DNA from 4 places in the Pectobacterium hainanensis genome. Region 4 is predicted to be linked to each of the others. Evidence: predicted binding sites of a transcription regulator. Region 4 holds the regulator's gene; each other region holds the start of a gene.

Region 1 (2,208 bases), on a different contig from region 4:
CACCTTTGGGCGTCATTGCCAGCACAGCCAGAATTGACCCTGGGGAAGCCGGGGAAACCAGGCCACCGCCCAGAACGCTCAACGTGAAGACGCCAGTCATACCGCCCAGAATCACCGCGATAATCAGACGCGGATTCATCAGAACATAAGGGAAATAGATTTCATGGATCCCGCCAAGGAAATGGATAATTATCGCACCCGGCGCAGACTCTTTTGCATTACCACGGCCAAAAAACATATAAGCCATCAACACGCCCAGACCCGGACCAGGGTTGGCTTCAATCAGGAAGAAAATGGATTTGCCGGTTTCAGTCGCCTGCTGAATACCCAACGGCGAGAAAATTCCGTGGTTGATAGCATTGTTCAGGAACAGAATCTTCGCTGGTTCAACGAAGATGGACGTAAATGGCAGCAGGTTATTCTGTACCATCAGGTTAACGCCGGAAGCCAGCGCTTGAGAGAAGACTTCAACCAGCGGGCCGATAGCCAAAAATGACAGAATAGCCAACAACATACCGATGATACCGGCAGAGAAGTTGTTAACCAGCATTTCAAAACCGCTTTTTATTTTGCCATCAACGATTTTGTCAAAACGCTTAATCGCCCAACCACCTAACGGGCCAACAATCATAGCCCCCAGGAACATCGGGATATCCGCCCCGGCAATCACCCCCATAGTCGTAATGGCGCCAACCACACCGCCACGCTCACCAAAAACCAAACGCCCACCGGTATAACCGATCAACAACGGCAGCAAGTAAGTGATCATCGGGCCGACAAGCTTTGCCAGCGTCTCGTTGGGAATCCAGCCAGTAGGAATAAACAGCGCGGTAATAATACCCCAGGCTATGAATGCGCCAATATTGGGCATCACCATGTTGCTCAAAAAGCGCCCAAAATTCTGCACTTTGACCTTAAAATCTGGTGAAAGCATAAAAACACACCCCTATTGAAACGCGCTGACAATAAGAGCGCGTGATAATTATCGTGAGACGACGTGATAACAATGCACCACAGAACATCTCCGTCAGTATTGCTATATGCAGCGCGGACTCTAACACGCTATTGTCATACCGCAACTCCATGGCAAAAGCGTGACAAAAATCACACAACAACCCCACACACCTGCCACAAATAGGTGATTTGTTTCACAAAAAAACGATTAAAAGCTAAAAATACATCATGAGTACCGAGCGTGACACCGTGAAAATTGTGACTTAAATCACAATTTAAGAGTCGTCATTTATTCTATTTATGTGATTTTGGTCACAATTTATTTCATCTATCCATTTCCGTTGACCATTCGCCATACTGCTACGGTTGTATCATCACACCCAACGACTTCAGTGCGTTTAATACATTTTGCTGCTGGGCAGGCAAGCCAGAAACCAGACTGTTATATTGGGTAACCTGGGGCTGCGTCATGAACTGTATCGAAGAACCGCTAAAAACCACCCGATCGCCTTGTGCCTGCAAATAGTCCCCAACTTGGACCAGATTCTGAGCAAACGAAAGGGCAATAGGGATAATTGGCAGTAATGTGTTGGTCGGCTGAGTGACGATACGGTGATACAAACGATCGTAACCAACCTGCAACTCTTCCGGTTGTTTCAGCGCCTGCCGAGCGCTGTCGGCTTGTGCTTTTGCCGTTTGAACATGTTGCCCTAGCATATTTATGGCACCGATAGACTGACGGATCGCATCACGCTGAGACAGGTAATCTTTCGGTGTACGGATATGGGAAACCTGCGACATCATTGGCACCAAACTTTCCCTCACAGCTTGGTTAAACTGCTGAGAAAAGGTCGTTAAAATCGCGTAGTCGTTAACAAATGCTCCAAAGCGCTTCTTCTGCTCCTCCGTTAGCGGTGGTAAATTCCCATCCTGCTGAAGTTGGACATTTTGCACAAAATCCGTAAACGCCCTACGTTGATCGGTTTCACTATCGCCACACCCTGCAATCTGTAACACCACCAGCACAACAAAAATGGACCATACCCAACGCACACGATACGCCATCATTCTTCTCATCCCATGCTCCTGTTTTATATGCTTCATTACCAACCAAAAGTTTCACAAACAAACAGGCACTGGCAATGAATACTCCACGACATAAGCATAGTCGAACCAAGCAGGCTGTGCAGAAAAAGGCCAGCCCTGACAAGAGGTTTTGCAAAGAGGGATCAATCATTTTCGTCTCCGTGTAAC
Region 2 (2,208 bases), on a different contig from region 4:
TCGCTACGATAATCGCCTTTGAAATCAATATCGACTTTAGAGCGGTAAGTCAGACCAAAGCGATGCTTATCATTCACTTCATATAAAATGCCTGCATTCCAGCCATATCCCCACTCTTTACCTTCTAAATGTGCGAGTTCAGAGGAGGGTTGCAATCCAAATGCTGGGGCAAGTTCACCGGCCCGGCGAACGATTTTTGCATCGGCATAAACAGCATTCACACCCAGACCGAAACTGAAATGTTGATTCAGACGGTAAGCGGCGCTCAGGTTCAGGTTAGAGGTCACCAGATCGGTTTCTCCGCCGATGGAACCTGCGGCATAGTTATCGTTGAATTCGGTTGCCAGACCATAGTTGGTCACTGCCGATGCCCCAATCGCCCATTGTTCATTGAGTGGCATAATAAAGTGCAGGTTTGGCACCCAGGCATGAGGGGCGATATTTTTGGCGCTAGTATTTTGTCCTGGGACTTGTGAGTTTTTGCCCTGAACGTCAATATCTGGATTGATATAGGTCACACCACCCGAAAAGGAAGGGCGATCGAACATTGTCATGGTCGCGGGGTTACGACTCCCGGAAGTCGCGTTGTCCGCTACCGCGCCTTCACCTGAAAATGCCCGCCCCAGACCTGATGATGAATATTCATTAAGCTGGAAGCCAGCGGAGTATGCATTCGTTGAAATCAGTGCCACTGCGACAGCGATTGCAGTATGTTTTAACAGGTTTTTCTGGCTCATGACCAAAACCTCTTTATGTGCTTGTTATTTAACTTTGTTACGCGGGGTAACAAGGGACGCGCATTGTAGGGGGCGCGGTCAGTCTGACAAATCAGACCAGTTGCCAAAGTATAAGTTGGGAATGTCAAAATGTTGCATTTGTGTATTAAAAAGATGTCTAAAATGATGCGAAATTAGATCCACTTAACAGTTTGGTTAATTTTGGTAATGAGAGGTTACGTGAAGATTACTTAGTCATAACAATAGGATGTGATGAGTGTCACTAAATTTCTCTGCAACCAGTAAATTCTAGTGCTGATGAAGTCTGGCAGGTAAAATAAAAAGGAATGCAGGATTTTTGAACTGGATCAAGTTGCCGCACCATAGAGGAATGAACGATGACAAACGCGATAAACAAATGTAGTGCTGAAGAAACCGCTGCCTGTTGCTGCGTGGATGTGGGTACCGTGATGGACAATACCGATTGTACAGCATCTTATAGTAGAGTTTTCACCAATCGCGCCGAAGCGGAAGAGACATTAAGCGCATTGACGGGAAAAGCACGCGCCGTAGAGTCTGAGCCTTGCCTGATCGAAAGTAAGATTGATGCGGTCGATGGTGGCGTGAAATTGGATATCGATTTTACCTTCAGTTGCCAGGCTGAAACGATGATTTTTCAACTCGGTCTGCGTTAATAGCGTTATCCTTATTGAAGGTCGGGCATCCGAACTTTAGATAAAGAATGGTGGCCGTTATCATTACGGTGTTGACGGCTACGATGAGCTTTCCTTCCTTATTGTTTTTTATTTCTCTTTTCTCGTATTACTCCTTGTTCATATTCACACTTTTGTGCCGTTCCCGTTTGCGTAATGTAACTATTTCGTTAACAATGAGATCAGGTCAGACCTGTTGTGCGCGTGTTGTATTCCTCTGTTAGACAGGAGCGTTTATGAACGAGGTATTACCACTGATAACCCGTCGTGGCGATCGCGTGGCGATTGTTAACGGGTTACGAACGCCATTTGCCCGTCAGGCAACGGCATATCACGGTGTGCCCGCGATGGATTTGGGAAAGATGGTGGTGAGTGAACTCCTTATTCGGACCGGAATCAATCCTGATGAGGTACAGCAGTTGGTGTTCGGTCAGGTGGTTCAGATGCCAGAGGCACCGAATATCGCCAGAGAAATCGTACTGGGAACGGGCATGAGTGTTCATACCGACGCTTATAGTGTCTCCCGTGCCTGCGCAACGAGCTTCCAGGCCGTCGTCAATATTGCAGAAAGTATTATGGCCGGAACGATTGATGTCGGTATTGCGGGGGGCGCGGACTCTTCTTCTGTTTTGCCTATTGGCGTGAGCAAAAAATTGGCCAGAACATTGCTGGATTTAAGCAAAGCCCGCTCGTTAAGCCAACGGCTTAAACTATTATCCCGCCTACGCCCCAGCGATTTACTGCCGGTCGCCCCTCCGGTGGCTGAATATTCCACCGGA
Region 3 (2,208 bases), on a different contig from region 4:
CGATGACGATTGTGCTGAAGGTGAACAAGGGTTCGACGGTGCGAGTGGATTGGTGGAATATGCCGAGCCGTTTACCCGCTTTTTCTAACGCGATGTGTTAGCAGAGTGTGCCAGCAGATAGCGTATCAATACTGAGTGTCTCAGGCTGGTTCTGCACCAGCCTTTCTTTTTGGCTTTTGTTCAACTGCTTGATGCGATATTCCAGTTTAAGCGCATTTGAGCGATCGCCTACCGGGCACTGAAAGACCAGCGTCAACTCCCCCTTTCCTCGCAGAGATTTTGCCCCTTTTCCCGTTTGATGTTGATTCAGACGGCGACTGACATCCGTCGTGATGCCGGTATAAAGCGAGCCTGATGGAGTACGCAAGAGGTAAACATACCAACAAGGATTTTTTGAATCTTCAGCCATAGGTGAATCGCAGTTTCGGAAACAATACGGTTAATGAGGCGCTTACTGTAATTAGCTTTCACATACAGTAAAAGAATAATGGCGAAAAATAGGGCTTTTTCCCCTTTATTTCCCTCGTGTGACCAATCAGTTCTCCGCAGGTCAATAATTATCCTACTCTGCATACGGTTTCTCTTTGAATCAGGGAGAAACCGCTATGCTTAACTCATCGACAGGGATATTCATAGAATTACATGTGACAAAAATCACATATAATTGTTTTCTATTGCATTCGATTTACATTAAATGTGAAGAAAAACACAAAATAGCCGGGAGCGGCGTGTTCAACTTGTTGAATCATTTCTTTCGGCGCTGAAGTGATCGCGGAAGAAATCGCAGAGGAAGATTGATTGCGGTGAGAGGGATTTCGGTGGCCTCGACAGGTACTTTTCTCAGAGCGCTATCTTCAGGGAACCAAGTCCGCTCGCCAAACGTACTGGTATTCAACGATATCAGGTGATGTTTTTTGCCGTAAACCGGCTGACGAGTTGGAGTGTTGTATGACGACATTAACTGCCGCAGCGCAGCGTGCGCTGGGGTTGATGGATTTAACCACCCTTAACGACGATGATACGGATGACAAGATTATCGCGTTATGTCATCAGGCTAAAAGCCCGGCGGGGAAAACGGCGGCGATTTGCCTCTATCCACGTTTCATTCCACTGGCGCGCAAAATTCTGCGTGAGCAGGGAACGCCCGATATCCGCATTGCCACAGTAACCAATTTTCCCCACGGCAATGATGATATTGATATTGCGGTAGCGGAAACCAAAGCGGCGATAGCCTACGGTGCGGACGAAGTGGATGTCGTATTTCCTTATCGTTCGTTAATGATGGGTGATTCGCAGCCTGGTTTTGCATTGGTCAAAGCCTGCAAAGCAGTATGTCAGGCAGCCAACGTTCTGCTGAAGGTGATTATTGAAACCGGTGAATTGAAACAGGCATCGCTGATCCGTCAGGCTAGCGAGATCGCGATTGATGCGGGGGCTGATTTTATTAAAACCTCGACTGGTAAAGTGTCAGTGAATGCCACGCCGCAAAGTGCGGCGATCATGTTGCAGGTGATTCGTGATAAAGGCGTGGGCGAGCGTGTTGGGTTCAAGGCCGCTGGTGGCGTAAGGAATGTTGAAGACGCTGCCATTTATCTGCAATTGGCTGATGACATCATGGGGCCTGGCTGGGTTAATTCGCGTCATTTCCGCTTTGGGGCATCCAGCTTGTTAGCCAACCTGCTGACGGTGTTAGGCCAGCAGACAGCGGGGCAGCAGAGCAGCTATTAATACATCGTGATGGAAACGCTAGTGCGTCATGGTTTATCCATCATTTTGTTTGCTAAACGGGAGAGGCAGCTTGTTTCTGATCCAGGAAATTATTCGTAAAAAGCGGGATGGTAACGTACTGAGTGCCGAAGAAATCCGTTTTTTCATCAATGGGATCCGCGATAACACGGTGTCTGAAGGGCAAATTGCTGCATTAGCAATGACGATTTACTTTCATGATATGTCTATGGAAGAACGTGTGGCCCTCACGCTGGCAATGCGTGATTCTGGCACAGTGCTTGATTGGAAAGGGTTGAATCTGAATGGTCCGCTGGTAGATAAACACTCAACCGGGGGCGTCGGCGATGTGACGTCATTGATGCTGGGGCCGATGGTTGCCGCCTGCGGCGGATATGTCCCGATGATTTCAGGGCGTGGGCTGGGCCATACTGGCGGTACGCTGGATAAACTGGAATCAATACCGGGGTTGGATATCTTCCC
Region 4 (2,208 bases):
TTCTGCGTTCCGAAGTCAGTTTCACTTCACAATCGATAACATCGTAACGTCCTTTCTGTAAAATCGATACCACATCAATCGCGCTACAACTGCCTACCGACATCAAAACCATCTCCATCGGGCTCGGCGCTTTATCACCCGCATTACCATCCATCAAAATCTGATGCCCTGATGAGGATTCGCCCAGAAACGTTAATCCTTCCACCCATTTAACCCGTGCCTGCATAGTGCCTCCACTAAAAAATTTTTGAAAATTTATACCGTTACTATACAAAAAAAGATGATAACCAGACCTTTGTCATGCTGAAGCGAGACAACACAAGACACTTCCTTCAAGCTGTGTTAAAAACGAAGGTAGAATCTGCCTGTTCTGGACAAACTCAGATACAAGGAAGATGATGGCGTCGCCAGATATTCGGTTCCAGTATATTCCCTGACGTCATTCTGCCTACACGGATTTTGACTTTTTAGCAGTAAATACGCCGTACAGGGAACTCTGAGCCCTGTAATTTGCGCAGTGAATTACAACAGAGGATGATAGCGAATGGTTCTCGGCAAACCGCAAACAGACCCAACTCTCGAATGGTTCCTTTCTCATTGCCATATCCATAAGTATCCATCGAAGAGCACGCTGATTCACCAAGGTGAAAAAGCAGAAACGCTTTACTACATCGTGAAAGGCTCCGTCGCAGTGCTGATCAAAGATGAAGAAGGCAAAGAAATGATTCTCTCTTATCTTAATCAGGGGGATTTTATCGGCGAACTTGGCCTGTTTGAAGAAGGTCAGGAGCGTAGTGCTTGGGTTCGCGCAAAAACGGCTTGTGAAGTCGCTGAAATCTCTTATAAGAAATTTCGGCAACTGATTCAGGTCAACCCTGATATCCTGATGCGTTTGTCCGCACAAATGGCAAGCCGCTTGCAGGTGACGTCAGAAAAAGTGGGTAACCTGGCTTTCCTTGATGTAACAGGCCGTATTGCCCAAACGCTGTTAAACCTGGCAAAACAACCGGATGCCATGACTCACCCGGATGGCATGCAAATAAAAATTACTCGTCAGGAAATTGGACAAATTGTTGGTTGCTCACGTGAAACCGTGGGCCGCATTCTGAAAATGTTGGAAGACCAGAATCTGATCTCCGCACATGGCAAAACGATTGTCGTTTACGGCACTCGTTAATCCCATCTTTAACCGATAAAAAAAGCGTGAAGGCGACTTCACGCTTTTTTTACGCTCTCATGATGACACGCATCAATCGGCGGCATTCACCACGCACTCGACGGCCTTCGCAAACTTCGCCATTCCTTGTTCAATATCATCCATCTCAATGACCAATGAGGGAACAAAACGAATCACATTCGGGCCTGCCATCAACACCATAACCCCTTGCTCCGTTGCCGCTGCCAAAAAGTCATGCGCTCGGCCATGCCACTCCGGTGTCAACTCTGCCCCTATCAATAATCCCATGCCGCGAATTTGCTCGAAAATACCATACTGCTGGTTAATTTTTTCCAACTCACGGACGAACTTATCATGGCGCTCAGCCACGCCAGACAGCACTTCTGGCGTATTAATTGTATCCAATGCAGCTTCCGCTACAGCACAAGCCAGTGGATTGCCACCGTACGTCGTGCCATGCACACCCACCGTCATCACTGAAGCAATTTCTTCAGTTGTCAGCATGGCGCTGATCGGAAAACCACCGCCCAACGCTTTTGCCGTCGTTAAGATATCTGGCGTAATACCGTAATGCATATAGGTAAATAACTTGCTCGTTCTACCCATTCCACTTTGGACTTCATCAAACACCAATAACGCATGATGTTGATCGCATAGCTCGCGCACGCCCTGCAAAAACTCCTGCGTTGCCGGGGTGATCCCCCCTTCACCTTGCACGGGTTCCAGCACGACAGCACAGGTGTGATCATCCATCACGGCCTTAACCGCTGCCAGATCGTTAAAAGGAACATGCACGATATCCGCTGGTTTTGGCCCGAAACCATCTGCATATTTAGGCTGTCCGCCAACCGAAACGGTAAACAGCGTACGGCCATGGAATGCATTGTAGAAGGCGATGATCTTGGTTTTATACGGGCTATGACGTTTGATCGCATAGTGACGGGCTAGCTTAAAAGCGGCTTCATTCGCCTCAGCCCCTGAATTCACAAAAAACACGCGATCGGCAAAAGTGGCATCAATCAATTTGCTGG

The links. The regulator CRP, encoded in region 4, controls carbon source genes, mostly activating them, when cyclic AMP is high. The targets are predictions, from matches to a motif close to ATGTGANNNNNNTCACAT.
Region 1: a site for CRP is predicted at 1,211-1,228, ahead of ACKPVM_RS13040 (PTS mannitol transporter subunit IICBA). Genes of this name have one in related genera too.
Region 2: a site for CRP is predicted at 985-1,002, ahead of ACKPVM_RS03310 (YfcZ/YiiS family protein). Genes of this name have one in related genera too.
Region 3: a site for CRP is predicted at 695-712, ahead of deoC (deoxyribose-phosphate aldolase). Genes of this name have one in related genera too.

The regions. Positions count from the first base shown of each region.
Region 1 covers NZ_JBJYIN010000011.1:141,777-143,984, reverse strand. Annotated here, with positions in the region: gene ACKPVM_RS13040 (PTS mannitol transporter subunit IICBA) at 1-934, opposite strand, end outside; gene ACKPVM_RS13035 (DUF3053 domain-containing protein) at 1,315-2,031, opposite strand.
Region 2 covers NZ_JBJYIN010000002.1:261,665-263,872, forward strand. Annotated here, with positions in the region: gene fadL (long-chain fatty acid transporter FadL) at 1-737, opposite strand, end outside; gene ACKPVM_RS03310 (YfcZ/YiiS family protein) at 1,115-1,411, shown strand; gene fadI (acetyl-CoA C-acyltransferase FadI) at 1,666-2,208, shown strand, end outside.
Region 3 covers NZ_JBJYIN010000015.1:62,643-64,850, forward strand. Annotated here, with positions in the region: gene ACKPVM_RS15225 (GNAT family N-acetyltransferase) at 1-88, shown strand, start outside; gene ACKPVM_RS15230 (GIY-YIG nuclease family protein) at 98-409, opposite strand; gene deoC (deoxyribose-phosphate aldolase) at 949-1,728, shown strand; gene deoA (thymidine phosphorylase) at 1,799-2,208, shown strand, end outside.
Region 4 covers NZ_JBJYIN010000006.1:227,568-229,775, reverse strand. Annotated here, with positions in the region: gene ACKPVM_RS08455 (OsmC family protein) at 1-226, opposite strand, end outside; gene crp (cAMP-activated global transcriptional regulator CRP) at 545-1,177, shown strand; gene argD (bifunctional acetylornithine/succinyldiaminopimelate transaminase) at 1,250-2,208, opposite strand, start outside.